Regions from separate parts of the Paenibacillus sp. JNUCC 34 genome, predicted to be linked through region 4. Evidence: riboswitches for the same ligand, from Rfam matches in the RefSeq annotation. Region 4 holds a riboswitch; each other region holds the start of a gene.
What was found. Region 4 has a riboswitch for thiamine pyrophosphate ahead of AC2TF5_RS09170 (YkoF family thiamine/hydroxymethylpyrimidine-binding protein). Riboswitches for the same ligand answer to the same signal wherever they lie in the genome.
Positions count from the first base shown of each region.

Region 1: another riboswitch for thiamine pyrophosphate. It lies ahead of tenA (thiaminase II); the one in region 4 lies ahead of AC2TF5_RS09170 (YkoF family thiamine/hydroxymethylpyrimidine-binding protein).
Region 2: another riboswitch for thiamine pyrophosphate. It lies ahead of AC2TF5_RS04495 (ECF transporter S component); the one in region 4 lies ahead of AC2TF5_RS09170 (YkoF family thiamine/hydroxymethylpyrimidine-binding protein).
Region 3: another riboswitch for thiamine pyrophosphate. It lies ahead of AC2TF5_RS25310 (ABC transporter substrate-binding protein); the one in region 4 lies ahead of AC2TF5_RS09170 (YkoF family thiamine/hydroxymethylpyrimidine-binding protein).

Region 1 covers NZ_CM177770.1:4,855,621-4,863,371, reverse strand. The annotation lists gene AC2TF5_RS22745 (hypothetical protein) at 250-438, opposite strand; gene AC2TF5_RS22740 (sigma-70 family RNA polymerase sigma factor) at 811-1,365, shown strand; gene AC2TF5_RS22735 (helix-turn-helix domain-containing protein) at 1,371-1,628, shown strand; gene AC2TF5_RS22730 (hypothetical protein) at 1,730-1,897, shown strand; TPP riboswitch at 2,146-2,249, shown strand; gene tenA (thiaminase II) at 2,392-3,063, shown strand; gene thiM (hydroxyethylthiazole kinase) at 3,125-3,961, shown strand; gene thiD (bifunctional hydroxymethylpyrimidine kinase/phosphomethylpyrimidine kinase) at 3,958-4,878, shown strand; gene thiE (thiamine phosphate synthase) at 4,875-5,549, shown strand; gene AC2TF5_RS22705 (helix-turn-helix domain-containing protein) at 5,687-6,007, opposite strand; gene AC2TF5_RS22700 (Spo0E family sporulation regulatory protein-aspartic acid phosphatase) at 6,191-6,355, shown strand; gene AC2TF5_RS22695 (hypothetical protein) at 6,827-7,084, shown strand; gene AC2TF5_RS22690 (DNA cytosine methyltransferase) at 7,310-7,751, shown strand, end outside.
Region 2 covers NZ_CM177770.1:982,906-990,656, forward strand. The annotation lists gene pdxR (MocR-like pyridoxine biosynthesis transcription factor PdxR) at 1-197, shown strand, start outside; gene AC2TF5_RS04480 (helix-turn-helix domain-containing protein) at 263-1,048, shown strand; gene AC2TF5_RS04485 (SDR family oxidoreductase) at 1,481-2,344, shown strand; gene asd (archaetidylserine decarboxylase) at 2,348-3,151, opposite strand; TPP riboswitch at 3,319-3,433, shown strand; gene AC2TF5_RS04495 (ECF transporter S component) at 3,518-4,147, shown strand; gene AC2TF5_RS04500 (ABC transporter ATP-binding protein) at 4,140-5,909, shown strand; gene AC2TF5_RS04505 (energy-coupling factor transporter transmembrane component T family protein) at 5,906-6,712, shown strand; gene AC2TF5_RS04510 (S-layer homology domain-containing protein) at 7,039-7,751, shown strand, end outside.
Region 3 covers NZ_CM177770.1:5,458,063-5,465,813, reverse strand. The annotation lists gene AC2TF5_RS25320 (ABC transporter permease) at 1-366, opposite strand, end outside; gene AC2TF5_RS25315 (MTH1187 family thiamine-binding protein) at 363-656, opposite strand; gene AC2TF5_RS25310 (ABC transporter substrate-binding protein) at 702-1,733, opposite strand; TPP riboswitch at 1,837-1,948, opposite strand; gene AC2TF5_RS25305 (VOC family protein) at 2,038-2,421, opposite strand; gene AC2TF5_RS25300 (diguanylate cyclase domain-containing protein) at 2,674-4,191, shown strand; gene AC2TF5_RS25295 (EAL domain-containing protein) at 4,276-5,322, shown strand; gene AC2TF5_RS25290 (glycoside hydrolase family 65 protein) at 5,523-7,751, opposite strand, start outside.
Region 4 covers NZ_CM177770.1:1,945,999-1,953,749, reverse strand. The annotation lists gene AC2TF5_RS09200 (NAD-dependent succinate-semialdehyde dehydrogenase) at 1-487, opposite strand, end outside; gene AC2TF5_RS09195 (siderophore ABC transporter substrate-binding protein) at 605-1,561, opposite strand; gene AC2TF5_RS09190 (iron ABC transporter ATP-binding protein) at 1,745-2,503, opposite strand; gene AC2TF5_RS09185 (iron chelate uptake ABC transporter family permease subunit) at 2,500-3,444, opposite strand; gene AC2TF5_RS09180 (ABC transporter permease) at 3,434-4,387, opposite strand; gene AC2TF5_RS09175 (nitroreductase family protein) at 4,878-5,483, shown strand; TPP riboswitch at 5,648-5,748, shown strand; gene AC2TF5_RS09170 (YkoF family thiamine/hydroxymethylpyrimidine-binding protein) at 5,825-6,424, shown strand; gene AC2TF5_RS09165 (nucleotidyltransferase domain-containing protein) at 6,611-7,324, opposite strand; gene AC2TF5_RS09160 (class I SAM-dependent methyltransferase) at 7,468-7,751, shown strand, end outside.

The DNA of each region.
Region 1 (7,751 bases), 2.9 Mb from region 4:
AAACCTCCAAATAGTTTTTTTAATTGCATAGTGTTGTGAAACAAGTTTTGGTACTTACATGTTGTTGTGGGCGATACAGTAGTATAACTATTACTGACGAACGTTTCTTTGTTGCTTTATGGATTCCGGACCGAGAGCTCTCTCCTACCTCCTTCTATGTTTTCAAGGTTTCTGTTTCTCTCACCTTGTACTTATAAAAGAGGAATTCGAGAATGTAAAAACAACCTTATACCTAAAAAAATTATGAATTTATATATCTGTCTTCTTTTCTCTGCTGCTTTCAAATGATTGAATAGCCTTAGTCAGTTCATTAAGTGAGTTATCTAACTTGTCCATTTTTTCGCCAATGGTTTCTAAAACATAACGAATCAAAATAAAACAAAGCGTGACAGGAAATCCAACATTAGTTATAAGCGAGATTACATCTGTTACTTGCATACAACGTTCTCAACTCCTTCCTAAAGTATTTCTACATATAAGGAAGGGTCACATTATTTTTCCACAACCACTAACTTGCTTTGTTTTATTTATTCTTTCTCAATTAACGAATCAAAAAAAACGTAATTAGTAAATAAATAATAAAAGACTATCTCATGAGCTAATTTCATGGATAGTCTTTTTTGTTTTGTTTCAAACTTTAGATTGAATGATTATTACACAGTTTTTTGTTTCGGTACTTTTTGATTTAAAATCCAATAACTTACTGATAAAATAAGAACATATGATCCTATATTTTTTGAAAATAGGTTGTTAAATGATGTCGTAAGATCTCTCTATATATAAATATGGAGCCAGCATGGGGGGGCGCTTATGAATTCCAAAATATATAACCAGATAATAAGGAACTTATCTAAACAGCCTATTATAATCGAATTCCTAAAGAATCAAAACCACATGGAGTTGCTAACTAACTATCTTAATGAACCAACACATGCAAATAAGAAAAAGGTAGACGAGGCATTCAAGAAATATTTTATTGAGCTCAGGTTCACAGCTTATATGTGCTCACTAATCCATTTTACATCGATAGATTATGACAAAAAGCAAAGGAAAGAAAGGAATAGGTCTGTTTTATTTCCAGAGAACGATCCCAAGGGTCCTTTCCCCTACATAGTTACAGAAGATCATTCTATCGAAGAGACACAGGTCTCTTCGATAGAAGATATTATTAGCAGCTTGCCACTTCATAAAGCCATCTTAAGACTTACAGAAACAGAGAAAATAGTATTGTTAGATGCGTATGTTTTTAATAAATCAGATACTGAAATTGCGAATAATAAAAGGGTTACACAGCAAGCTATTTCGAAAACAAGAACAAAAGCATTAAACAAATTAAGGACCTATTTAACTAATGGAGAGGTGTAGAGGATATGGAATCGTTAATGGACTTAATTAAAAAAGCTCAGGAAAAAGATGCAATCGCGATGGAAACAATAATACAAAAATATACCCCGAAGATCCAAAAATCAATGTGGCAAACTTCTAACCAAGATAGGAACGATTTAAAACAAGAAGTAAACCTGAAGATGATAGAAGCAATCTATAAATATGATTTAGAAACGGTTCCTGGATTCTGGGATTTGATGGATTTCGAAGAAGTGAAAATGCTTGATCTTTTAACAGATTAGAAAAAATGGCATAACGGTAACGGAAATTATTGCAAATACTCGGTTTGTGATATTATTTATGAACGAAAGGTTTTAACGAAAATGAGCCGGAGGTTTCAGCTATGATAAGGGATGACCATTTAGGTAAACTGATTAAGCTGACGGGGGAACGTGCAAGGCTTGATGCCAAGGCAAACGGATCATATGTCGTTTATAAAGATAAACATGGCAAAATGATAAGGGAGTATTCTAATGGGGTCAAAGAATATATCTCGGGAAAAGATAATTGAATCCAAAGCGTGCTGGAAGCTGAGAGTGGCAACATAAAGCATCAAGAAAGAGTATTACCTGATTGGGTTGTACCTATATACAATCAATTGAAATTGCTTTAATTAATAACCCGAATTCATCCTGCTTAAGTAAGAGGTGATTCGGGTTTTATTTTTGCTTAGATGTTGTATAGTTTTTTCGTATGTGGTTCTCTGGAGATGTTTGACATATTCCGTAAACCTTTGTACAGTATTATTCAATAGAATAGGAAGTCCACTAGGGGAGCCGTTAGCGGCTGAGACAAGAGGATATCTTGGACCCTTTGAACCTGATCTAGTTCATACTAGCGTAGGAAAGTGGAGTCGGTCATAAGGTCTTAAATGCGATGTGTTCGTACACACTCATAGGCATATAGATGAAGCCGCTCCAGCTTTCGGGGCGGCTTTTTTTGTGTTGTTCCGAGGGTGCTGTCTTACGGGACTTCCTGCTCTTCAATTATTTGGAGGTGGGGAAAGTGAGTTTTACGCAAGAGCTCCGTCAGAAGGCGGACGGCATTTTTCAGGCCATTTATGAGCATCCCTTTGTGAGAGGTATTGCAGATGGGAATCTGTCCAAGGAACAGCTAATTCACTATATCAAACAGGACTATGAGTATTTGAATGCCTATATGCGGATTTACGGGATCGCGATCTCTAAATGTAGAACACGGGATGAGATTGCAGATTTTAATGAACAGATTTCTTTTATACTCCACAGCGAAGTTCACCCGCATCAAAATTTCTGTGCTGTCGCAGGAGTAACTTATGAAGAGATGCAAGGGTACCCTCTCGCTCCGGCCGCGCATCATTATATCCATCATATGCTGACGGTTGCGCATGAAGGCAGTCTCGGTGAGATCATGGCCGTGCTGCTGCCTTGTCCTTGGACGTATCTGGAGATCGGCCGGAAACTGCTGGATGAAGTTCAGCCGGATGAGACCCATCCGTTCTATGAGTGGATATATTTTTACGGGAACCGGGCCGAGGATGCAGCAGCCAATTTCCGTAATCGTGTGGATGCGTGGGCGCAAGAAGCAACGGCTGCCGAGCGTGAGCGTATGGCTGAACACTTCATGCTCAGCTGCCAGCTGGAGTATATGTTCTGGGACATGGCTTACCGGCAGGAAGAGTGGCCATTGCAGGTGTAGACTTCGGACGTGTGACATTTTTGCGATTCCATAATGATAAGAGAGGCTGATCAATGTGAATATGCTGGATCAAGAGCTTTCTGTTCTTCTTGAAAAGGTGCGGAAAAATAAACCGCTCGTACATAATATGACGAATGTGGTGGTGACCAATTTTACGGCGAACGGCCTTTATGCGCTGGGAGCATCTCCGGTGATGGCTTATTCGCCTGATGAAGTCGCTGATATGGCGAAGATCGCAGGCGCGCTGGTGCTGAATATCGGGACTTTGTCCCGTGAATTGGTGGATGCAATGATTGTTGCCGGGCAGTCGGCAAATGCTCACGACGTCCCGGTACTGCTCGATCCGGTGGGAGCGGGAGCCACGACGTTTCGGACGGAGTCGGCTCTGCGAATTCTCAGCGAGGTCAAGATCTCACTCGTGCGGGGCAATGCGGCCGAAATCGCCCATCTTGTGGGAGAGGAACGAGAGATCAAAGGCGTGGATGCCGGAGACAGCGCGGACGGCGGTAATGTGGATCTAGCGATTCGGGCTGCGCGGAATCTGAACACGATGGTCGTGATCACCGGACAGGAGGATGTCATTACCGATGGAGTGTTAGTACGGATCATAAGCGGTGGAGACGTACTGCTCACCAAGGTGACCGGAGCAGGCTGTCTGCTGACCTCGGTGCTGGGTGCTTTTGCTTCGGTTGAACCGGAATTGATGCTGGCAGGTACTGCAGGCCTCGCCTTCTATGGTGCGGCGGCTTCGCAAGCAGCGGAGCGTACGTCTGATCTCGGACCCGGAAGCTTCCAGGTTGCGTTTCTGGATGAGCTCGCCAAGCTACACCCGGGCTCATTGGAGGGACGCTCCGTTATTCGCGAATTGGGTGCAGCCGCTGCAGGTGAGAGACGATGACGGGCACTCACGTTCCCAGAGCGTTGACGATTGCCGGCTCGGACAGCGGCGGCGGAGCCGGAATCCAAGCGGACCTTAAGACGTTTCAGGAGCTTGGCGTATATGGCATGTCGGCTATTACTGCGATAACGGTGCAGAATACACTGGGTGTTCATGGGGTATATCCGCTACCTCCGGAAGCGTCGGCAGAGCAGATTGAAGTCGTAGGGTCAGACCTTGGGGTGGATGCTTTGAAGACGGGCATGTTGTTTAGTGCAGATATTATCCGCACCGTGGCAGAACAGATTCGGAAATTTGGCTGGGAGAAAGTTGTTGTCGATCCGGTGATGATCGCTAAAGGAGGTGCCGAGCTATTGCGTACAGAAGCGGTGCAGGCACTCAAGGAGGATTTGCTGCCCTTGGCACTGGTCGTTACCCCGAATATCCCGGAAGCCGAAGTATTGTCCGGGATGAGCATCCGGTCAATGTGGGACCGCCGGGAAGCCGCAAGGCGTATCCGTGAGCTTGGACCGAAGATTGTTGTGATTAAGGGCGGGCATGATGGGGGCGAGGATGGTAGCTTTAGCGAAGAGAGCATAACTGGTGGAAATAGCACAGGTTGCGGTGAGAGTGGATTTAGCCGTAATGATGATTACCGCCAAGGGAGCGGGCAGGTCGTTGACCTGGTCTATGATGGATCGGTCTTCACAGAGCTGACCGGCGAACGGGTGCACACCGTCCATACACATGGCACGGGCTGTACGTTCTCCGCCGCGATTGCCGCAGGATTAGCCAAAGGGATGTCTCCACTAGTAGCCATTGCGAATGCCAGAGCATTCATTCAGGCGGCCATCGAGGACGGCCTATATCTTGGCGAGGGTCACGGCCCGACAAACCATTGGGCCTACGGTCGCCGTCGTCAGGAGGTGCTTCGATGAGGGACAGAATTTCTCCCGCATTGATGCGCGAATACCTTCGGATGTATCTGGTCATGGGCAGTGTGAACTGCCGGACAGAGCCGGAGAGGGTGCTGGCAGAGGCGTTAGCCGGTGGCGTCACGTTGTTCCAGTTCCGCGAGAAGGGGACGGGGGCGTTGTACAGTGAGCCGATGTTCACACTCGCTCGCCAGCTGCAGGACATGTGCCGCCGAGCTGGCGTGCCGTTCATCGTGAACGACGATGTCGAGCTGGCGCTGGAACTGAACGCCGACGGCGTACATATCGGCCAAGACGATGAATCCGCCGATTCCGTCCGGGAGCGAATCGGGAACCGGATTCTCGGCGTTTCCGCCCACACGGTGGAAGAAGCCCGCCGGGCGATTCTTCACGGCGCCGATTATCTCGGTGTCGGGCCGATCTACCCGACGATCTCCAAAGACGATGCGAAGGCAGCGCAAGGCACTGCGATTTTGAGTGAGCTACGTGGAGCTGGAATTGAGCTGCCTATCGTTGGGATCGGCGGCATTAACGCCGATCGTGCGGGGGAAGTGATTCGTGCAGGCGCGGATGGTGTGGCGATGATATCTGCGGTGACGCAGGCGGAGCGGGTTAGGAGTGCAGTGGAGGGGATAGCGGCCATGTTGAACCGGGCAGTAGTGAGGTTGGGTTGATGACTTTGAATTCGCTTTATTCGGGCGAAAGAATACAGCATATGAATCATAAGTTGGGAACTTGAAAAGAGCTTTTTCCACTGAGAGGTGGAAAAAGCTCTTTTTGTAGTGCTTCAGCAGAAGGTATTACATGTAAACTATCTTCGGTATAGCTCTTTGAGGATGTTTAAGCCTCTTAGCTGGTTGTCTTCATCCTGCTGAAGCAGCAGGGAATTAACTTCAAGCAGGATCTCATTGTCTTTTTTGCCTAAGGACATGAAATCGAAGAAGTCTATATTAAGCGCATTGGTTATTTTTTCTAGGGTCTGCACGGTGAAGTTGCCTTCTCCTCGTTCCAGTCTACCAATATAACTAAACGAAGTTCCGATTTTTTCGGCAAGCTCCTCTTGGGTTAAGTTTTGACTTTTCCTTATTTCTCTAATAACAATGCCTAATCTCACTGTAATCGATTGCATCATATTGGTATCTACTCCTCTTATATAAGAAGTGTAGACAAAAAAAAGTTATTATTGCAGTCACTATAAGATTTATTTAATGTTAAATATTGTCCTTTAATGATTCAAATGGTAAACTGTAAATATATTCAAGTCTGTCAAACTGATATATATAAGATTTTAAATCGCGAATAGAGGTGGCGAGCAATGATGGATGCCGAAGTCATTCGGCAACGAATAGAAGAGTCGAGGCAATTGCTGTATCAGCTGGGGAAGAAGTATGGTTTGCGGCACCCTAAGGTCCTTAAACAATCAATGGAGCTTGATGAACTTCTTAATCGGTATAGCAAGGCTCTTGTAAAAAAGCCATGAAGTCGTTTGCCTGAATCAAACGACTCTTCGTTAAAAGAATGACCTCAACGATTGCCCACTCAGATCCAAGGCAGTAATGTTTTAAGATACGTTATTAATCTGCCTGTGCTTTCTTATCAGCAACCTCAACCTTAATTTGTTTGAATAACTCTTCTTGGATCATTCCTGTAATATTGTCTATAGCTGGGATATTGAATTCTTCTAGACCCAAATATGGCTCTGTCTCCTTTAGCGTTAACATCTTTCGCCAGTGGTAGTTGGATTGTAATTTAATGTGGTTGTTTCAAATCATCTGACTCTATATGAACCGGAAGAACTGCTGAACCATACATGCCTATGTCCTCCATAAATTTTATGAATAAGATAAATTTTTTTGTTAAAGTAAGGTTTCACGTATCGCCTATTATCACAATTGTGACAATAGGTGGTTTTTGTTTTCCATACATAACACACACAAATTTTTCGGGGGGGATGGACATTGATAAAATCGAAGATCACTTTGATATCGAACAGAAAATGATCGTTCGTTCATTAATGTCTTCGTTAAACGATGGATCACATTCCATAAGCGAAGATATGTATGTCGAAAGTAATACTGATGTTATCGAAAGGTATAATCGAGTGTTAGAAAGTATCTTTGTGAAAACGAATCATCATGCTCATTACGTGATGATGATGAGAGAGCAAGTTAACTCTAAGGTAAAACAAAACAAGACAATGAAGCTTTAAGAGTAGTCAGGAAATAAAATCCAGATTAAGCGAAGCTGCAAGTGGAACTCAGTTTCCAGTAGTTTTATAGACAAATTTAGAACGCTATATAGTGTATAATTAACTGTACTTGACTGTTCAACGCTATATTATTTTGTTATTATTTAATGTTAAGAAAGCAGCAACATGCGAACTAAACATTATTTATTAATATGTCGAAATTTGATTTTAAGGTAGGGTACAACAATGAGTAAAGCACCAGTAATCTTTTCATTCTTTTCAGGGGCTGGCTTCTTAGATTTAGGATTTGAAAATAGCGGATTCGATGTTGTTTTTGTAAATGAATACCATCGTCCATTTTTGGAAACATATATTCACTCACGTAAAGTAATGGGTATTCCTGAACCTGAATATGGCTACCATCTCCGTGACATTACAGAGTTTGAACAAGAGAATGAATGCAAGTCCCTTTCCAACTTAATTAATAAATCAAAAAAGAAAAATCGTCTTGTAGGGTTTATTGGTGGTCCTCCATGTCCGGATTTTTCAGTTGGTGGGAAGAACAAAGGATATGAAGGCGAAAACGGTAAGCTCTCAGCAACTTATGTTAATTTAATTTGTAAACAAGCACCAGATTTTTTCTTGTTTGAGAATGTTAAAGGACTATGGCGAACAAAAAAACACAGAG
Region 2 (7,751 bases), 960 kb from region 4:
ATGGTGAGAGATATGAGCTTTTTAAGAAGGCCGCACGCAAGAGAGGCGTGGAATTCAGGGATGCGGCTGTATACCGGCTTTCCCCCAGTTCCCCGGCGATCCCGGCGGCATGCTTCGGATTCTCCCATCTGAATGAAGAACAAATCGAAAGAGGTGTATCCCGAATGGCTCTCGCATGGGAGGACATGCAAAAGTAAAAAAAAAGGAGTATCATGGTGATAGAGAGATAGATAACTTTGGAGAGACAAGGGGGAGTGACGTGATGCTGAACGCATCGCTGTCTTCATTTGTAATCAAGCCCGCCTTGGCCAAAATCGCCTGCGAACCGGGGTGGAAATGGCAAAAGCGCGAAAAGCCGATGCAAAATTACGACTTGTTTTACGTGTGGAGCGGGGAAGGGACCGTAGTGCTTAATGATAAGCCATTTGAGGTAGGGAAAGGAAGCTGCTTCCTGTTCTACCCTGGTGATCATACGAGTGCCACACATAACCCTCAGAAGCCGTTAGTTCTAACCTATATACATTTTGATATTACCGATCCTGTCAGCGAGGTGCCGGCGCCTTATCGGAGGCTGAACGAGACGATGGATTTTGAATATTTGCTTGCCAGATACGTTCGGCTGTACCTTGATCAACCTTACGGGGCAGAAGAAGAAGGGAAAATCATTTTAAAACAGCTGATGATCTACCTGCTCAGGGAAGACCGGGATACACCAGTGATCAAAAAAGCGAGCAATCATCTTACTGAAGCGATTCATGAGATTGCCAATTATGTTAGACTACATCCAGGTATACCGCACCGGGTCGAAGATCTGGCTGCACGAGCAGGGCTGTCTCCACGCTATTTTTCGATTAAGTTCAAGGAGCTTATCGGCACGCCGGTACAGTCATATATTATCAAAATGAGAATAGAGCGGGCCCAGCATTTATTACTCCACCAGGGAATGAATGTGACAGAGGTGGCGGATGCTCTCGGATATAGGGATATCTTCTTTTTCAGCCGCCAGTTCAAACAGTACACAGGGAGAAGTCCTTCTGAGGTTCGCTAAAGGAGGATAGATCTGGTTCACGGGGAAATTGTAAGGGGAATATTCTGAATAAGGTCTTGAAAAGACAGAGAGGGGGTACCGGCAATGAGCCAAAGAAGACGGATGCGCAGCCTAATTTCCAACTGCGGGGGCTGTGGTATTTTTAGAAACCGCTTGCGTCGGTTTAAGAATACGAAGCCTAAGCAGGATTTATGGTTCTAATTCATTCATAATACATTTCAGCACCTTCGTTATTTCCCGAGAGGAATGATCCTACCCGGCGAACATAGCGGGGTGCTTTTTTAAATATTAGATTTATATGTTTCACGTATGATGCCGAAGGCGTTTATTCTTGGTTAGTATGCTATTGAATCTACGTATGGCGGATACTAAGATAGATAGAACGTAGGGAAGCTTAGCATTGGAACAATCAAGGTCTGAAGGAGAGAACGAATGGGAAGCATGGGGGATTTTACAGGGAAAACAGCATTCGTCACAGGGGCTTCTAGCGGTTTTGGGCTTCTGATATGTCTTGAGCTGGCGGCGCAGGGATATCATGTGGCGGCAGGAATGCGAAGGCCTGAAGGCTCGGACAGATTGCTTAGTTTAGCAAGGGAAGCAGGATTGGAATCACGGATTCATGTGGTCACGCTGGATATATGTGAGCCGGAATTGGTAAAGAACGCTGTACTTGAAATTGAGAAGTTATGGGGGCGTTTGGATCTACTTGTGAACAATGCGGGTGAGGCCGTTGGCGGATTTGTAGAAGAAGTACCGCTTGAAGCATGGAGGAAACAGATGGATGTGAATTTTTTCGGAACCGTATCTGTGACACAAGCCGCTCTCCCGCTTATACGCAAAACAGGAAAAGGCAGAATCATTTTTATGAGTAGTATTAGCGGAGTAGTTGGATTTCCGGGTTATGGACCATATGCCTCCTCAAAGTTCGCTGTAGAAGGATTTGGTGAATGCCTCTCGCTGGAGCTTCAGCCGCTAGGAATCGATGTAGTGCTGATCGAACCTGGTGCGTATGGTACACCCATATGGAGTAAAGGTTTTAGCGATATTAGTGCACAAGAGGGATCTCCTTATAGGGCTATGCTGGATGATGTGCTGAATTTCTCAAAAGCAACCGCCGAAAGCAGCGGCGACCCTCGAGAGGTGGCCCATCTGGTGGGGGAAATCGCACGGATGAAATCTCCCCGATTCAGATATCGGCTACCGAAGGGCACACGTATGACATTTACAGCCAAGCTGCTGCTGCCTTACCGGATGTTCCAGCGCATCGTGTTGAAGACGCTGAGCAGGAAGTGCTGAAATTCAGGAGTTCTTGGCTGACGGCTTGTGAAGTAGGCCGAGGAGTTCTCCCATCTTGACCTTATCCCCGAGCTTTAGATCACCACGAGGTGTGAAGGTTCCGTTCTCCGTCAGCAGGACGACGGTAGAGCCGAATTCAAAGTAGGCAAGGTCATCGCCGTTGCGCCATTCATTCGCCTTCTCGTCGGTATAACGAATACTGCTGACATTCATAGCGCCAACCTTAACAACGGACACTTCACCGTGTTCATGTCTGATATATGTTATGAGTCTTTCGTTGCGGCTGAGCACATTTCGGATATTGGTCAGCGCAAAATCGTTTACCGGATACACCTTGCCCCGGAGATGCTCGCTTTCCGCTTTCTTACCTGTTACCGGAGAATGAATCCGGTGGTAGTCAGTAGGACTTAAGTAAAGTACGAACACATAGCCATTAAGATAGTTCCCCATCCGTGGAGAATGGTTCAGTAGTTCGTCGACGGTATAATCCTGGCCCTTTACGTTCAGAATGGTTCCCGCTTTGATGGGTCCCATGCCTGTGATGAGGGCGTCGACTGGGCTGGTCATTGCGCCCGCTGTTTCATCGATTTCGCGCATGCCCATTTTTAAACGGCGGGAAAAAAATTCGTTTAGCGAACGGTATTCATGTATTTCTTTTTCAGCCTCATGGGCGGGAATTTTGTATATTCGAATAAAAGTTGGTATGAGATAACGGCTCCATCTGCTGTGGGAAAAGCTACCCATGATGCGGGATACCCACTTTCGGGAGGAGAGTTCTGTCATCAGCTTCAGTAATTGTTTAGCCATGTAATTCTCCTTTGTGCTTGCATTAACAAATAGCGTTTTTGGATATATGCGCACTCTGCATTATATTGACATAGAATAGGGCCTAAAGCAATAAAAAGGGGATTTTGAAAAATAGGGGCTTGCAAATTCAGGAAGGAGTGGTGTATTTTAAAGTCAGCTTAAAACCGAATAGGGAATACGGGGGCTTGAGTGAATCAGGCTGAGACTGCAGATGTTGATCCCGCTGCTGACCGTTAATCTGAACTGGGTAATGCCAGCGTAGAGAATATCCGACCCTGATAGGGCCTATTTTCCGTCTGCGCATATTTTCCAGACGGTTTTTTGCCGTGTTTGTTAATTTAATTTGGGGTAGGAGGAGAAGCTGTGATGCAATCTGGTGTTGAAGCAAAAAAGAATGGAAATGTTAGAAGGGGACTGCGGCTTAGTGATATTCTCGTTACGGTTCTGGTCTCGCTTGTTCTAGGTGTGATATACCACTTCTGGGGTTCGGTATACAGCTTGTTTAAGCCGTTATTTTTTGAGGCGGATGAGATGATGTATGGCATGTGGTTTGCAGCAGCTCCGCTTGCTTTTCTGTTGATTCGCAAGCCAGGGGTAGCATTAATTGCAGAGCTTGCAGCTTCGCATGTTGAAGTACTGTTCGGAAGCGGCTGGGGATTGAATCTGCTGCTGTACGGTATCATACAGGGTCTGGGAGCGGAACTGGTGTTTGCCGCCTTCCGTTACCGGAAACATGCTGCCTGGACTGTTGCATTGGCCGGTGCTGCGTCTGCGATCGGATCGATGGTGATGGATTTCTATTTAGCTTATACAGACAATTATGTGTGGTGGATGTTTGTTGCCAAGTACAGCATGCGTGTTGCGAGCGGTGCGTTAATTGCAGGACTTCTGATGTTCGCTTTGGCCAAGGCATTAGAGCGGACGGGTGTAACCTCACTGCTTCGGCCTGCTTCAGCCAAAGATTATGAAGCTTTGGACGATCCGCGCCATGTGTGAGAACCCAGGTGATCAGCATTCAGCGAGTGCTGGCGAAGGAATAGTGCCATCCCATTCATTATATGTGGAAGGGTTGCGGCTGAAATTTCCGGGTGAAGACCGGCTGCTGTTTAAAGATTTGTCTTTTGCTGCCCAAAAAGGGGAAAAGGTACTTCTGCTCGGACCGAGCGGATGCGGTAAATCTACACTGCTTCAGGTACTCAGCGGGATGATACCCCATGCGATAGAGGTGCCAATGAAATGCTCGAATCAGCGGATTCCGTCTTCTTGGGCGTATGTGTTCCAAGATCCGGACACCCAGTTTTGCATGCCGTATGTAGATGAAGAACTGGCCTTTGTGCTCGAAAACCTTTCTGTGCCACAAGAAGAGATGACAGGCCGGATGCAGGAAGTGTTAAGTTCCGTTGGCTTGCGATTAGAAAATTTACATATACCGATCAGCCATCTCTCTCAGGGGATGAAACAGCGCCTTGCACTCGCGTCCGCACTGCTCCTTCAGCCGGAGGTACTGTTTCTGGATGAGCCTTCAGCGCTGCTGGATCCGGAGGGGCGAGAACAGATTTGGGAGGCAGTGAAGTCCGTCTCAGATGGACGGACGCTGATTATTGTGGAACACCGGATTGAAGAAATGGCAGCTTATGTGGACCGGGTGGTGCTGTTTGGCCCGGATGGAGTAATTCTGGGCGAGGGAAGTCCCGAAGTTGTGTTTACCGCGTTTCAAAAGGAGATAACGGAATACGGCATCTGGTATCCGGGGGTATGGGACGATTATGCTGGATCTCCAGCCGGGGCGGAAACCTTCCGACTGTTAACCTCGGATAGGGTAAGAGCAGGGGAATTACGTAAAGGTGTAGACGCAGAGGGTATGTTGTGTGATGTCAGTGCTGCCCATTTAGGAGAGTTATCCCCAAACGCGAGTGGCGGTAATACAAGCCGAATGATGGGATGGCATGGTGGAGAACAGGAACAATTCCATGTGGGGGTAGTGAATCAGGACCCGATACTTGAACTGAGCAATTTCACGGTGCTCCGCAAAGGGCAGTCGGTTGTGGCAGTTGATAAAGCTACGGTTTATCCGGGCGAATTCGCAGCCGTTATCGGGCCGAACGGAGCAGGCAAAAGCTCGCTTCTGCTCGGTCTGATGGGACTGCTTAGGGCGGAAGGGGAATACCGTCTTGGCGGAGATCTTGTTCCGACAGGGAAAAAGAGAAAGGAACGCAAACTCCGTCAAGCAATGCTGCGGCGAATCGGCTTTGTCTTCCAAAATCCAGAGCTTCAATTCGTCACAGAACGTGTCCTGGATGAAGTGGCCTATTCTCTTCTCGTAGACGGAATACCGTCCGAAGAGGCAGTACTGGCTGCGCGTGACACCCTGAAGCGGTTTGGGCTTAATGGGCTAGAGCAGCGTCATCCTTATCAGCTGTCGACCGGTCAAAAGCGAAGGCTAAGCGTGGCGACCGCAATGGCACGAGAACCAGAGATCCTGCTGCTGGATGAGCCAACGTTCGGACAGGATGCACGGAATACGTTCTCCATCCTGGAAATGTGCGAAGAGCTGCGCCAAGCAGGTACAGCCATTCTGATGGTAACCCATGAGATGCAAATTGCCCAAAATGCGGCAACTCATATATGGGAAGTCCAGAAGGGGAAGATTTTTTCGCAGCAGGCTTCTTCCAGATTGAAGGGAGATCCTTTCGATGAAAACGGTGCTGCTGAGGGTTCGGGAGAACGCAGCTTGGTGCTATCGGGGGTGAGCCGATGAATTTCTGGAAGCCGGATCGGCTGACCTGGCTGCACCGTGCGAATCCAGTCATAAAGCTTGGGGTGCTGATGGGACTATTCTTAATGACCGTGTTGACACATGATATTGATTTTGTCATGTATCAAGCTGTTATTTTTACCGTATGTCTGTTGGTCTTAAGTGGCATAAAGCCTTGGAAAATGCTTCTGTTCTTCCTTCCGTTTGCGATCGCGTTTCTATCTTCATCTTCCTCGATGATGCTGTTTGGTCGGGGCGAGAATATATGGTGGGAGTGGGGATTGTTCCGTGTGTCGGAAGAAAGCTTTTATCGGGGGCTACATCTTGGGTTTAAGGGAATCACGTTTGCGGCTGAGGGTCTTCTATTCGTAACAACAACGTCCTCAGTAGATCTGTTTTACGGATTGATGCAGAAGCTGAGACTTGCTCCCAAATATGCTTATAGCTTCATGGCTTCTATCCGACTGCTGCCGATGGTGTGGGAGGAATATGTAGCCCGCCGTCAGGCACTTCAGATTCGTGGTCTACGGCCGATTCGGGGAGTTAGGGGCGTGGTACATAGAGCAGGAATGTATGCTGTTCCGCTGCTTGCCCAGAGTATCCGAAGGGCCCATCGGGTCGCGGCCGCGATGGAGGCAAAGAAGTTTAACGGGGAGAACGGAAAACATAGAACCTACTATTATGTGTCCCGGTTCACCGTGTATGATGTGCTCATCGTCCTACTGTTGGCAGGAGCTGCTTGTACGGCTTATGCCATTGCCATTCGTTATCCTTGGTTCGGGATCGGCGATGTGCGATTTAATTGATTTTGGGAATATATAGTGCTAAACTACATGTAAATACTTTCCTGCTACCGTATAAAGCGGAGCTTGCCGAGATCTCGGTGGGCTCCGTTTTTTTTCGTGAAGTTCTGCGTAAACAGTAGGAAGTGTGCCTATTTTACTAGAAGGAGTTATAGGAATATAATACCAATTTAATATAAAATATGATAATATAGTAACGATTTTACTATAGCAATCCTAGATAAGCTGAACTGAAAATTCCCAGCCTTAGCATCACTACGAATGCGGATTATTCTTACGATCGCTGTTTTGAAAACGCATTAAAAATATATTAAGGAGAGTGAGTGATTATGAAAATGTACTTTAAGAGTGTGCTAGCCGGTTTAATCGCTATAGGTGCTGTATTTCCATTTACGGGTACTGGGGAGGTTTTAGCAGCTACGAAATTTAAGGACGTGCCGGGAAATCATTGGGCAAAGGACGCTATTTATTCGGCAGTAAACAAAGGTTACTTTAAAGGGTATTCGGATGGAACGTTTCGTCCTAACGCCAATATTACCCGAGCGGAATTTGCAGCATTGATGTCAAGAGTGTCCAATAACATGGTTGCAGATGAGCTTGGTTCATTTTCAGATATTAAAGGACATTGGGCTGAAGCGGGTATTACTAAAGCCATTGGTATGGGTTTTATTTCAACACAGGATTACCCAAACGGCTTTAAACCAGGCACTTCACTGACAAGAACGGAAATGGCGAAGTGGATGGCTTCTGGGTTGGCTGCTAAGAATGAAGATTTTAAACAGGCTCTCTCAGATACAGAGGATACATTGGTTCCTGTTGCCGAATATCACAAAGGTGGCTTGAATAAGTCTGATTATCCTTACGTATCTGTAGTGTTGGGAACCGGTCTTATGGCAGGATATCCTGATGGAACCTTTGGACCAGGTAAAACTACAACCAGAGCCGAGGTAGCTGTGATTCTTGCAAGGTTAGAACAAGTACAAACGAAGCAAGCAAGCTCTTTTAGAGACTTAAATGAATTCCGTGAAGTAGGGTTGACGGG
Region 3 (7,751 bases), 2.5 Mb from region 4:
TTTAGGTAAGATTCCAAACCCGAACCAGATCATGAGCAGTGGAGCCAGCGCAATTGTCGGCACATTTTGGCTCACAACGAGAAGCGGATACAGCGCGGTTTTCATCCAAGGGACCAGATGAAGCAGCAGCGCGATGATCAAACCGACAGCCGTTCCGATGGCGAAGCCAATCAGTGTCAGCTGCAGGGTGGCAAGCGTATGTCCGAGCAGGTCTTCGGCTCCGGCAGCGGCTTCTCGGGCGATGTCCGAAGGCGGAGGCAGGATCCAGGCTTCCACATCGAACCAGGAGACAGCCAGCTGCCACACTGTTAAAAAGAAGAGGACCGCCACAACGGGCGGCCATAGACGATTCCACCAAATCCTCATGGACGGTATTTCTCAGTCAGCCGATCCATGCTGATTCCTTCGGGATTCTGCGCTATTTTCACTTGGGATATGACGCTCGGACAGCCAGCCTTGAAAAGTGCCTCGTGCATATCATTCACAATCTTCAGCAGCTCTGGCAGTTCTCCTTCCAGTGTCGTTTCCAGCGCGTTCACCTGATATTTGACACCGGATTCCTGAATGACCTTGATCGCTACGTCTACATAAGGTATGCTGTCCCGGCCGTCGGGTGTCTTGGGAATCACTTGAATGCTGAGCAGTGTACTTGCCATGGTCCATTCCATCCTTTCGTTATATCGGATCTATTGTTCTGCGATTTACGGGCTATCTGGTAAAAAATCGTTCGTGAACGTGCTGCCTGCCTCGAGCGGCTTATCCAGCAATTTACGTTCAAACATCCATTCAGCATAACCCTTCCACACGCTTTCTTTCTGTTCTCCCCAGCGTTGAGCATCGTCTTGGTAAAGCGGGCTGAGCCACTTCTGGCTAGCCAGAACCAGATCCTTGTCCAGCTCAGGTACCGCCTTGGAGAGGAGTGCTGCAGCTTCTTCCGGCTGTTTAATGGCGTAGTCATAGCCTTTAGCCGTGGCGCGCATGAACGCTTTGACCAGTTCCGGATCTTCATTGATCATTTTCTCGCTCGTTACCAGTACAGGTGTATAATAATCCAGCGCTTCTGAATAGTCTTTCACATAAATCATATCCAGTTTCTCTCCGCGAAGCTCGGCTTCAATACCGGTCCAAGCGTAAAAGATCCAGGCAAAATCAATATCGCGCTTCACGGCAGTGAAAAAATCCGCATCTCCCATATTAATCATTTTTACCTTGCTTACGTCGGCGTTATCTTTCTCCATGATCGATTTCATCACAGCCTCTTCTACAGGGGAACCCCAACCGCCGTAAGCTTTACCTTCAAAATCGCCTGCTTTTTTAATACTTCGGTCAACCGGAGCGGCAAATCCGGACGTATTATGCTGGATCACAGCTGCAATCGAAACGAGCGGCACGCCTTGAGTCCGTGCCAGAGTGACACTTTCTTGGTAGCTGACACCGAAGTCAGCTTTGCCTGAGGCGACCAGAGCATCACTGCCGCCAGCACCGGGCTGTATGATCTTGACGTTGAGCCCTTCCTCCTCGTAATATCCAAGATCTTTTGCAGCGTAAAGCCCTGTATGGTTCGTGTTTGCCGACCAGTCCAGCATAACCTGAACGTCTCGCAGCTCAGCAGCAGGTTTGTTCGAATCACTAGCTCCTTCATTGTTCGGTTTTTCTTTGTTTCCGCATCCGGCAACAACAAGCAGCACCGTGCAGATTATGACCAAGGACATCCATCTTTTATTCCGTACCATGTTCTCTCTCCTTCTGAACACTTACTTCTACATACCTAATCACAAAAAAAGCGTCCCGATATTCGGGACGCATACGAGCGCAAAGGTTGATAGCGGTATAAAGAGACCGCTAGATACACATTCCTACGCTGGCATTACCCAGATCAGGTATAAGGGTCAGTATATTTAAGGTATACAATCTCAGCCGGCCAATTCCAGCACCCCGATTCTTATGAAGTTGTTCACATAATTTATGATTAACTACGTGTATTATAGTCCGGCCTTCAACATCTGTCCAGTGAAGGTCTGAAAGCTATGGATATCCTCAGCGCTGGAAAAATTCAATGTTCTCCCCTTCGGGGCCGTGAATAAAGAAGTAGCGATGCCCGTTTGGCAGAGTAACGATTTCTTCATCTAAATGCGGTACATTCAGAGCTTTTACCCGGGCGTATTCTTCTTCAATGTTGTCTGTGCTTACAGCAAAGTGATGGACCGTCCCTTCAGCCGGAAGGGAATCGCTGTACCCTTGAATAAGCTCGACTTCGGTCTCATCTGCACCGTGAAAGCCGAGGAATGCCAGCTCTATGACTCCGTTCGTATGTGTAAGCCGTCCTTTCAGCTCAAGTCCGACAACCTCCGTATAAAATGCAAGCGTCTTATCCAGGTCCCGTACCACAATACCTACATGATCCAGTCGTCTCTGTGTCATTCTCCAGGCACTCCTTTAATAATGAAAGTTTAAGAAATTAAAAGAATCATAGCATTTAATTCCCAGTTGTCAAGTGGGGATACTAAAAGGGAGAAGATCTTCCACAGGTGGGTTCAAATCTTACACTTTTGCGTTCTATTCTTTACTTCCCGATGGGTAAAAAGTATCATTGAATAGATGGATATTATAATTCTTTAGGCCTACTACATACATTATGTCTACACAAGCTAACCTTTTACAGGGGGAACGCTTATGAACTGGAATATAGCACGAATGACACCGCTGAGGCTGGCGGTCATATATTTGTTTGTTCAATTTATGATTGTGCTTTGGGCTCCGGAAGCCGTAGCTGTTCAGAGGGTGCTAACGGTTATCGCGCCGCTGGCGGCTTCAGGATACCTCGCTTTAGTTGCCTTGCGGCATATGGGATCGCTGCGGATTTTTTGGATGCTGGTCATGCTGGGACTGATCTGTGAAGGACTAGCCCAGTTCATATGGGCATATCCGATATGGACTAAGGGAGAATATCTGGCTGAACTGAGCGCCGCGGATTGGCTCTGGACCATGGAGATGGTGCTGTTTACCACAGGGCTAGTTTATTTGTTCGGACAAGAACAAGGACTGCTTAGAGGTCTGCGGTTTATGTTTGATATCGTTATTATATTTATCGTCTTTATTACGGTAAGTTGGGAATATCTCTTGAAGCCTCAACTGCAGGGTTACCTCCTAGAAGGAGAAGGGACCTCGCTCTGGGTAAACCTGATGTATCCAGTGTGCGGCATTATACTGATATTTTTCACACTTGTCTTGTATGCTAATGCCAAGCAAGTTCAGGCCATGGTTGCAGTGTATCTTTGTTTTGGTGGCTTAGCTTTTGTAATCGGTAACCTATTTTATTTAGTTACTGTCGATTTGGTGGGGGCTGTTCCGAACCCTTATTTGGATCTGCTCTGGACAACGGCTGTGTTCCTTATCGGAATGGCGGGCGTACGTTCGGTTTCTGGAATGCGGGAAAAGGACATCGTGGAGGACAAGCAGTCAGCAGTCGGGACATTTTTGGTAAAGTATCTGCTGCCGTACGGTGTTCTTGGGTGGCTTTTTTATCTAATCTCGGAGCGATTCGAGGGATGGAGCGGACTGTTTACAGGCTTGTCGCTTAGCGTACTGTTTATTCTGGTTCGTCAGGTGCTCATCCAATTGGAAAATGACCGGCTGATGGAGCGTCTGCATGACAGCTTGAAGCAAAGTGAGTATCTGGCTCATCATGATGATCTCACAGGCTTGTACAACCGTCGTTATTTCAATGCCCGTCTGATGGAGGGCATAGAGGATGCTGACCAAAATGGGAGTAGGCTGGGTCTGCTGTATATGGACCTGAACCAGTTTAAATCCGTGAATGACAGCTACGGTCACCGGACCGGTGATCTGCTTATCCAAATGGTAGCCCGAAGATTGTGTTCCTTGGACAGCGAACGAATGATTGTTTCCCGTCTGGGCGGGGACGAATTTACCGTTATGGTCTATCCTGCCGTGGACGATAAAGAATTGGAGGAACTAGCTGACCAGATTAGCGCGCTGTTGAGCAAGCCCTATGAGCTGGAGGGAGTCGAGATCCAGACGGGGGCTAGCATTGGACTTGCGGTATATCCGGATCATGCCGCGAATGATCAGGAGTTGATCGGACGAGCTGATTCTGCGATGTATGCAGCTAAGGAAAGTGGAGAAGACTGGCAATTATATGCCCAATCTCCACCTACAGTTTCATCATAAAAATGTTAAAAATTGCAAAGATTTTGTAAGCTATATGCCGATAAGAAGTATAGATAGTGAGTGAGCTTGCTGAGGAGGACAATCATGTTTTGCAATAACTGCAGCACCATTGAACCGATTGAGGACCGGGGAATCATTTATATACGTCCGATATTTGCCGAGCTGATGTTGATGTTCCGTGAGAACGGCTGTGCTGTAGAGGAGACACCGGAAAGTTGTGCCCTCCATTACAGTGATCATGAGGAAATACTCTTCATGTTGCAGCACATGCAAGTTCTTCCTTCATACATCCAGCAGCAATTGAACTTTAGCGTGACTAGAGGAGTTGTGCCGGATGTTCAGCATAAATGGACGCCACTACGTGAATTTGAGGAACGTATGAAGCATTATGATGTTGTTAAGATTATTTTGGAAAAGAAGTTTACGAGCTTTATGCAGCCGATTGTGGACGGTTCTGAACAGATTGTAGCTTATGAGTTTCTGTTGCGTTCGAGCGAGAACGGCGTGCCGTTTCAGCCCTATGAGCTGTTTGAAACTGCGCGCAAGACAGGACTGCATTCGTTCTTGGATCGTGCGGCCAGAATATCGGCAATTGAGACGAGCGCTCTTTGGCTACCGAAGGGTGTTAAGCGTTTTGTGAACTTTTTGCCCTCTTCCATATATAATCCGGAATTTTGTCTCACCCATACCTTTGATACGATTGAACGGCTGTCGCTTGATCCGACGGATTTTGTGTTTGAGGTGGTTGAGACAGAGCGTATGGATGATGTGAAACATCTTCAGTCTATTTTTGAGGTGTATCGACAAAATGGGATTTCTGTAGCGATGGATGATGTTGGAGCCGGCTACTCGACGCTCGAACAGATGATCAGGCTGAAGCCGGATTATGTGAAGATTGACCGGAGTCTAATTGACCATTGTGATGTGAACCCGGCGCAGCAAAAGCAGCTGTCGACCATTACGGACATTGCCCATGATTTTGGTGCGAAGGTGCTGGCTGAAGGCATTGAACGAAGGGAAGAATTTGAATTTTGTCGTGGAATCGGCATGGAGCTGGCCCAGGGTTATTTGTTCGGAAAGCCGGACAGCCGCCCGCCGTGTGACTATGAACGCAGTTTGATATGCTCATAATGGACGATGTGAGGTCCGGGCATTTGAATACATATTTGCTGTAACTCTCATACATAGCACCCATGGGTGCTTTTTCTTTTGCCTATGAACATGTTGGAAGATGCAATCCCCGGATATTCCACCAAAGTAAAAAACGGGTACCGTCCTTGAGGACAGTACCCGCTTTCTTATACCCGTCAGACTTCATTTTGTAAAGCTAATTATCTGGCCACTTTTACGTCACCCATACCGCTGATGGTGTGCTCTTTGCCGTTCAGACTGATAGCAGCTGGAATATCGGTCTCGTTCAAGACGATAATTTCCTTGTCTGTAACGTTCACCTTCAAGCGGGAGCCCCGGAACATAACCTTGAAGGAGAAGGAGGTCCAGTGACCCGGGATGAACGGATTCAGGTGAAGCACGCCGTCTTTAACGCGCAGACCGCCGAAGCCATGAATGACAGACATCCATGTACCGGCCATGCTGGTCGTATGGCAGCCGTCTTCCGTATCATTGTTGTAGTTGTCCAGATCGAGCCTTGAGGTCCGAAGATACATTTCGTACGCTTTCTCCTGATATCCCAACTCGCAGGCGAGAATGGAATGCACACAAGGGGAGAGAGAGGACTCATGCACGGTGAACGGCTCATAGAAATCAAAGTTGCGTTTCTTAGTGTCCAGATCATAACGGTCACCCAGGAAGAACAATCCTTGCAGAACGTCTGCTTGTTTAATGTAAACCGAACGTAGGATGCGGTCCCATGACCAGTTTTGGTTCAGCGGGAGATGTTTAGGATCCAAATCCTTAACCGGCACAAGCTCCTTGTCGAGGAAGCCGTCCTGCTGCAGGAAGACGCCGCGCTCTGTGTCAACCGGATAGTACATTTTATTAATAATGTCCTGCCATTTCGTCGTTTCTTCTTCCTGAAGATTCAACTTGCCAACTAGCTCCGTATAACGCTCTGGCTCGTTCTGCTCCAGATAGTTCAACACATCCAGTGTATATTCCATCGTCCAGCAAGCGATCCGGTTCGTGTACCAGTTGTTGTTGACGTTGTTCTCGTACTCGTTCGGGCCAGTCACACCAAGCATTACATACTGGTCCTTGGCAGGAACGTAGTTAACACGCTGTTCCCAGAAGCGAGAAATTTCCGCAAGCACTTCAAGACCGTATTGACCGAGGTAAGCGAAGTCACCGGTGTAATTAACATAGTTATAAATGGCATAGGCAATAGCTCCGTTACGGTGAATTTCTTCAAACGTGATTTCCCACTCGTTGTGGCATTCCTCGCCGTTCATCGTCACCATCGGATACAATGCGCCTTTGGTGAATCCGAGCTTCTTCGCGTTTTCCTTTGCCTTCTCCAGATGTTTGTAACGGTAAATGAGCAGGTTGCGGGAGATGCTGGAGTCCGCTGTGCTCAAGTAGAACGGAAGGCAATAGGCTTCTGTATCCCAGTAAGTGCTGCCGCCGTATTTCTCGCCTGTGAATCCTTTCGGCCCGATGTTCAGACGGTCATCCTCACCGCTGTACGTTTGGTTGAGCTGAAAAATATTAAAGCGGATCGCCTGTTGTGCGGCAACGTCACCTTCGATGACGATGTCACTTTCTTTCCATTTGTCGCCCCAAGCAGTCGCTTGTTCGCGAAGCAGTTCATTGAATCCTGCCTGTACGGCTGTATTTAACACCTCGCGGGCAGCCTCGACCAACTGGCCAAGACCATGGTTGCGGGAAGTGACGTTTGCGACATATTTATAGAGTGATACTACTTCGCCTTCATTAGCTTGAACGGATACCCGGTTTCCGGCGAATTTTTCCCGTTCAATGATCTCGGCATCCAGATTCAGCTTCTCACCGTTTTTCGAAATCTCGTAGAACATAGCTGAGGTGACATGGAAGTCGAGCTTCTTAGTTTTAATCGTTAATGCTGCGGTACCTTGACCAGCTTCCTTGAACACCTCCAGCCAAAACTTCTCGTCATAGTTAGAGTCTTTATTCTTCACATCTCCGTCGAGGTATGGTGTGAAGATAAGCTCACCTGAGAAATTCAGAGGTGTTACAGAGTAGCGGATGCTTCCGATCTCATGACGGACAATGCTGACGAAACGAATGGCTTCAATCTTCAGTTCCTTGCCGTCTTCCATGACCGCTGTAAAGCTACGGGACAGATAGCCTTCTTTCATATTAAGCACGCGTACAAAATCTTTCACGGTGCATTTCGCCAAATCCAGCGATATGCCATTAACGTCAACATCAATGCCGATCCAGTTGGTGCTGTTAAGCACCTTGGCAAAATATTCGGGATATCCGTTCTTCCACCAGCCTACACGTGTTTTATCTGGATAATAAACACCAGCCATGTAGCTGCCTTGCAGGGAAGTTCCGCTGTACTGTTCTTCAAAGTTAGCACGCTGGCCCATAAAGCCATTACCGATACTAAAAACACTCTC
Region 4 (7,751 bases):
CCAATGCAGGTGCTGCCTTTCTGGTTATCATTGAAGCTGGAAAATTCCATGGCGTAATTGCAGCGACGACACCAACAGGCTGCTTTGTTACAATGATTCGTTTATTGGGAGAGGAAGACGGAATGGTCTCACCGTAGATTCGTTTCCCTTCTTCTGCGTACCAGCTAATAAAGCTGTTGGCATAATTAATTTCTCCCGACGCTTCTTTCAGCGGTTTTCCCTGTTCAAGCGTCATGATCTTCGCCAGTTCATCCGTGTGTTCTTCGATCTGTTCATACCAGCGACGCAGTAGCTTTCCTCGCTCATCGGCTGTCAAACCAGACCAGGCTGGGAACGCATTAAAAGCTGCATCTACCGCCAATCCTGCTTCGGTACGTCCACCCTTAGCCACCGTTCCGATAATTCCACCGGTAGCCGGATTCACAACCTCCATTTGTCCGGATGCGGTCACCCACCGTCCGCCGATATACATGCCATTAGGATACATGTTATAAACCTCCTCTTCAGTCCTGAGTCTTCATTATCCTCTAATAGTAACTGGCTATCAAACAACAAAAACACCGATGCCTGAAGACAGACACCGGTGTTTCTAATCTATTTATTGTTACTTCACACCAGCGTTTACTTCTTTAACCATTTCTGCTACGGATGTCAGTCCACCACCGGAAAGATACCAGTAGTTCGGATCCAGGTAAACGATGTTTCCTTCTTTGTAAGCATTTGTTGTCTTCACAAGTTCGTTCTCTACTACATCTTTTGCACCAGAAGCTTCACCTGTAGTTACGACAGCTCCGCGGTCAACAACGAACAGATAGTCCGGATTTTTCTCTACGATATATTCGCTGGAAATGTCCTTACCGTGTGTGCTGACTTCAATACCAGGGTCAACAGCTGTAAATCCGAATACATCATGCAGAATACCAAAACGGGATCCAGGACCATAAGCACTGATCTTTCCTTCGTTCGCCAAAATAATCAGAGCGTTCTTTCCAGTTGCTGTAACCTTATCGTTCAGTGCTTTAATGTCTTTATCAATCGCAGCCAACTCTTCTTCGACTTGACTTTCCTTACCGAAAATTTCACCAAGAGTCTTCATATTTTCTTTAAAGGAATCCATATATCTGCTTGTGTCAACGCCCATGTAAATCGTTGGTGCAATTTCAGAAAGCTCTTTGTATGCATCGCTTTGTCTGCCGGAAATAATAATGAGATCTGGAGCAATTTTGTTGATTTTTTCAAAATCCGGTTCTTTTAAGCCACCCACGTTCTCATATTTACCTTCACTATACTTGGACATATAAGGAGGAACATTCTTTTGAGGAACACCTGTAACCTCTACGCCCAGCTTATCCAGCGAGTCCAATACACCAAAGTCAAATACTACAATTTTCTGAGGTTTTTTTGTAATTGGAGTTTCTCCAAGTTCATGCTTAATAGTCAATTTATCGCCTGTAGCCTCTTCCTTATTACCGCTCGCACCCGTTTTCTTCTCATCGGAACCACATGCGGCAAGAGCCAGTGTAAGTAAGGATACCATAAATAACATCAACATTTTCTTCATTTCTTAAACACCCCTGTTTTTTTATTTATTATATTTAATATAAATATTTGAAGATAAGGTTAAATTTTACATTACCATGTCATAAGAGATCCTTCCGCTTTGCCAAGCAGACCCCTTAATATTTATGAAGGAATAAGCTCAATCGCATATCTTATTCCTTTTTGAAATTGTCCCAACTAACGCTTATGCGTAGTAAACACAAATCTTATTATCGTTAATCTCTTCAATCTCAATGTCCATATCATAGATTCCTTTAAGCACATTGCTCTGGATAATCTTATCGGTTCTGCCCTCGTTCTCAATTTTTCCGTCTTTCAGAGCTACGATATAATCCGAGTAGCAGGACGCAAAGTTGATATCGTGAATAACAATCACAATCGTCTTATCCAAATCCGTCACCAGTTTTCTGAGGATTTTCATGATTTGGACAGAATGTTTCATATCAAGGTTGTTCAGCGGCTCATCAAGCAAAATATAATCTGTATTCTGAGCGATGACCATGGCGATATAAGCACGTTGAGTTTGACCGCCGCTCAGCTGATGCAGATATTTATCCTGCATATCTTCCAGCTCCATGTAACGAATGGCTTCATCGATATATTTCTTATCCTCATTCGTTAATCTGCCCTGAGAGTAAGGGAAACGCCCGAAGGATACCAGTTCTCTAACGGTCAACCGAAGACTGATATGATTCGACTGCTTCAAGATCGAGATCTTCTTGGCAAGGTCGCCACTCTTCCATTGGCTAACTTCCTTACCTTCAATCATGATCTCTCCGCTGTCTTTCGTAACCAGTCTGCTGATCATGGACAAGAGGCTACTTTTACCGGCACCGTTCGGTCCGATAAATGACGTAATCTTACCTTTAGGTATCGAGACCGATACATTATCCACGACTTTTTTGCCGCCGTAAGCTTTAGATACGTTAGTTACCTGGATCATGATTTACTCTCCTTTAATAGCAGATATATGAAATAGACACCACCGATAAAGTTAATGATGACACTCAGCGTTGTTGAGAACGTAAACACTCGTTCAACAATTAACTGACCTCCGACCAGAGCGATGATGCTGATCAGGATAGAACCTGTAATTAAGTAGGAATGACGATAAGTTTTCATGAATTCATACGCCACGTTAACAACAAGGAGTCCCAGGAATGTGATTGGACCGACAAGTGCTGTTGCTACTGAAATCAGAACTGCCACGATAATAAGCATTCTTTTGACAACATAATCGTAATTCACACCTAGGTTAATCGCGTGCTCACGTCCCAACGCTAATACATTGAGATACTTGAAATACCTGGCAAAATAAATCAGGGTAATTGCCACCACTATGAAAGCAATGACTAACAACTCTGTTTTTACATTGTTGAAACTGGCAAACATTTTGTCTGAGATAAACTGGAATTCATTCGGATCGATCAACACTTCCATAAAAGAAGATAAGCTTGAGAATAACGATCCGAAGATCATTCCGATTAATAGAAGGAAATATATGTTGTTTCCTTCCCTTCGGAACAAAATCTTGTACAAGACTCCCGAGAAAAGAATCATGCCGCCGACATTGATCAGAAAGTTTACATTACCCAGCTCATACAGTTTAAAAGAACCGAAAGCGAATATGACAAATGTCTGTATTAAGACGTATAAGGAGTCCAACCCCATGACACTTGGCGTCAAAATCCGATTATTGGTAACCGTTTGAAACACCGTGGTAGACAGCGCAATTGAGCCGCCTGTTAGAACAATCGCCAACACCTTCTTGATTCTTCTCGGCAGCGCGTAGTCCCAGTTACCTCCAAGATCAATGAACAAGAAGAGGCCTATCAGGATGAGTGCCACCGCGGCCAGCAGACCGGTTTTGGCTTTATATGTCATATGCCTTTCTCCTCATCAGTAAGTAAATGAATATGCCGCTTCCGATTACACCCACGGTTAAGCTGATCGGAATTTCATAGGGATAAATGATAATTCGACCGATGATGTCGCAGAAGAGAACAAATGCGGCCCCGAGTAGTGCGGTATGCGAAAGGCTTTTTTTCAAATGATCCCCCAAGTAAAGACTCACGATGTTTGGTATTATCAACCCCAGAAAAGGTATCATACCTACAGTCAGAACTACTGAAGCTGTCACCAGAGCCACAATGATCAAGCCGATGTTCACAACTCTCCGGTAACGAAGCCCCAGATTCGTTGCGAACTCCTCTCCCATGCCGGCCACAGTAAACTTATTAGCGAATAAGTAAGCCAGAATGACCAGAGGAACACTTATGTACATCAACTCGTACTGCCCTTTAATGATCATCGAGAAGTCACCCTGCAACCAAGCAGACATGTTCTGAATAAGGTCATATTTATAAGCAAAGAATGTAGCGACCGAGCTGATAATATTCCCGAACATCAATCCAACCAACGGGATAAATACCGCATCCTTGAATTTGATCTTGTCGAGGATCTTCATAAAGATCATCGTACCTGCAAATGCAAACAAGAATGCAACCAGCATCTTAATCAGAGGACCCGTAGTTGAGAATACCAGCATCGCTACCAGAATGCCCAGCCTTGCGGAATCCATAGTCCCTGCCGTTGTTGGAGATACGAATTTGTTCCGGCTGAGCTGCTGCATGATCAAACCGCAAATACTCATACTGACTCCCGCCAGAATTAGACTGATAAGCCTCGGTATACGACTGACTAGCATAATATGCTGTTGTTGCTCCGTCATGCGGAACAGGTCAAGCGGTGAAATATCCTTCACTCCTATGAATAAAGAAGTAATGGATAACACCACAACTGCTGCGATCAAGTATCTTTTCTTCATATCTCTTCCTTCTATGCGGGATGCAGTTCCGGTATGATCCGGCTGGATGTCGATATCACTCTCAATGAGATTGATTATCATTTGCGATCTAAAGTGAATTATATCATCACATTCTCAACCCGACAAGTATAATTGAGAATCAAACTCAATTATACTTTTAATTATTAGCACATTTGTTCATCGTTTGTTCATAATATTAAGTTTCTTTCATGATAAGATCACTTGTTTAAATCGCCCTGGTTCAATTATTTGTTTAAACTTCAAAAAAAGTGATTAATAAAATCTTGACAAGGTGTTCTATATTATACTAAGATACTTACGTATCAATCATTTCTTACAAAACGTAAGTTGATAGACGTTGTGAGAACTCCATATGAATGTATGATTGATCGAAGTATTAGAAACCAAGATGCATAATCACAGGTATATCAAGGAAATGCTTATATCAGGTGAAAATGCAAAAATGATAATTTTAGGAGGATTTTATATTATGTCAACAGATTTCAGCACTGCTCTTAAGAATCGCCGCTCCCACTATGCAATCAGCAAAGATTCCGTTATTTCGGATGAACGTATCCATGAAATCGTAAATGAGGCTGTAAAACATACTCCGTCTTCTTTTAACTCCCAAAGCGCCCGTGTGGTTGTACTTTTAGGAGAACAACACGATAAGCTGTGGAACATGACAGAAGGTATTCTTAAAGAAGTGGTAGGCGGAAGTGAGGAGCAGTTTGCTCCCACAGCTCAAAAAATGGCTGCTTTTCGTGGAGGTTATGGTACTGTCCTCTTCTTTGAAGACAACAATGTAATTTCAGGCCTACAAGAAAACTTCGCTGCTTATGCGGATAACTTCCCAATCTGGTCTCAGCAGTCTTCCGGTATGCTTCAGTTTGTAGTATGGACGGCACTTGAAACAGAAGGTCTTGGTGCTTCCTTGCAGCACTATAACCCACTGATCGATGAGAAGGTAAAAAATGAATGGAACCTGCCTGAAAGCTGGAAGCTTATAGCTCAAATGCCTTTCGGCAACCCTACAGCTGAGCCTCACGAGAAGGAATTCAAACCTCTTGAAGATCGCGTAAAGCTGTTTAAATAAGAACCTATTCAAGAAAGCACCGATGATAGTCGGTGCTTTCTTTCTTTTATATAGTATCTTATACTTATTGATATATCCCGATCACGGGGAGTACAATATCGCTATAACAATTTTATCATCAATTCACTGAAGTTCGTTTTCACTCAACTTAATGAATTATTTTCAAGCTGAACTAGGGGTGCCTTGTGCTGAGAGACGAATTGTTCGTCAACCCTTACTACCCGATCTAGGTCATACTAGCGTGGGGAAGTGGAGCTTTATGTTTATTTTGCTATAAGCATAAAACTGCACTCCTTCACAGGGTGCAGTTTTTTTTATATCTTATTAGGAGGTTATTATGTATGAGTAATCCAGCATGCGGGACCAGCCGAATTGTAGGCTGCCGTTTCTCTGTATTTCCGATGACTGACAGGTTCGTTCAGGTCATTACAGAAGCATTGGCGTCCGTAAACACGGACAAGGTATGGATGTATACCGATGATTTATGTACTTGCATTAGAGGCAGAGCCGAACATGTATTTGACGTAACCCGTGCAATATTCGCACATTCAGCGGCCACTGGCGTACATACCGTATTTAATGGAACATTCTCAATCGGATGTCCAGGCGACAGCAAAGGTGATGTGTATATGTCGGAAGATGATACACGTATGAACGAAGGCCTTGCGGGTTCAGCTAATATTGAAACTGCCTGTCATTTCTCGCTCTATCCACTTGGCACAGATAATTATATGGACATCATATATCAAGAGGTTGAACGTGCTAAATCAAAAGGGACTCTGACACAAGGCATTCACTATGCCAGCCGGCTGGACGGTACATTATCAAGAGTGTTCGACACACTCGAAGATGCCTTTATGCATGCGATTCAAACTGACCGAAGCCATCTGGTTATGACAGCCGTGGTATCGGCCAATAGCCCTTCACCAAAAGAAATCTAGCACATGATTATATCACACAAAACAAAGATGAGCTCGGCCTGATTGCTGGCCGAGCCTTATTTCTTTTGTTTTACTTAGTTGCTTATACCATGCAGTAAGGACGATAACCACTCGTGTGATTTAATCACAATATTAATGTATTGAGATGGGAGCGATTCAGTAACGGCAAGAGCCCCTTACCTTTGTTTATTCTTCATATCCGATTAAATGAGTTCCTCCATAGGGCTCAAGGAGTCTTGGCACTAATTCGATTATGGCTTCCCGATCATCGTAAAGATACAACCTCTCGAGCGCCTCCTCCAAATCCGCTGCGATGCTGAAATTAAATTCCGACAACAATCGGTATAATGTCTTTCCCTCACCCGTCCACTGTTGATTCACTCTAAGAATAAACTCGCATAATAGCGTGGTCAGTTTTTGAGCGATAAACCACATTTCTACACGTTTGTCTGAGCCTTTTAAGTCCATCATAAATTCGGTTACAGCATAACGGGCTACATCAATATCAAATGAAGTATAGGGCAACGGGCCATAATCCAGATCACTTTGTGCTTCTTCCCGAATCTTCTCCCCTTCCGGGCGAGAAGTTAATACTCTTCCTTCTGCGAGTATACGCTGCAGAGTTGGATTTCCGGCCATTACACCTGCATCAAACTGCTCCCGGTATCCTGATGTTGTTAAGAAGAACAGTTCCACGACCCAGCCAAATGATTCAATCGTTTTTCGATTGAAGTCTTCCACACTGTCATCTATAAGCACAATATCGAGATCAGATTGTTCGTTGTGCTCTCCTCTGCCTGCACTTCCTCCCAATACAGCTATCAAGCAATTCGGATAGTCCCGAAATATCAGTTGTTTGGCTACCTCGAACGGCTCAGTTTTCACGATACGTTCCCCCATTGTTTGATAAATACCTCCTCAGCCGAGAAAAACGGGCTCAAATTATTAAATTCAACTAAAACCCCAAAGGTACCTTAAACATATGGTAAATAGACGAATACACTTTACACCGAATATAAGGAAGAATTGGGGGACTCAAGAGCATGAACTATATCAACATGCTATCCAAATTAGGAATGGGAAGCGCTCATCCGGGAGGATTTGAAGCGACCCTAAGGTTATTCCGAAAAGAACCAATCCCTCTAGGCAGCCGTATTTTAGAAGTAGGCTGTGGGACCGGTAGAACTGCATGTCACCTGACCGAGCAAGGATATAACGTTACCGCTGTTGATCTGCATGAGAACATGCTGAATAAAGCCCGAATGCGGGCTGATGCAATGGGACTGGATATTAATTTCCTTAAGGCTGATGTGTGCTCTTTACCATT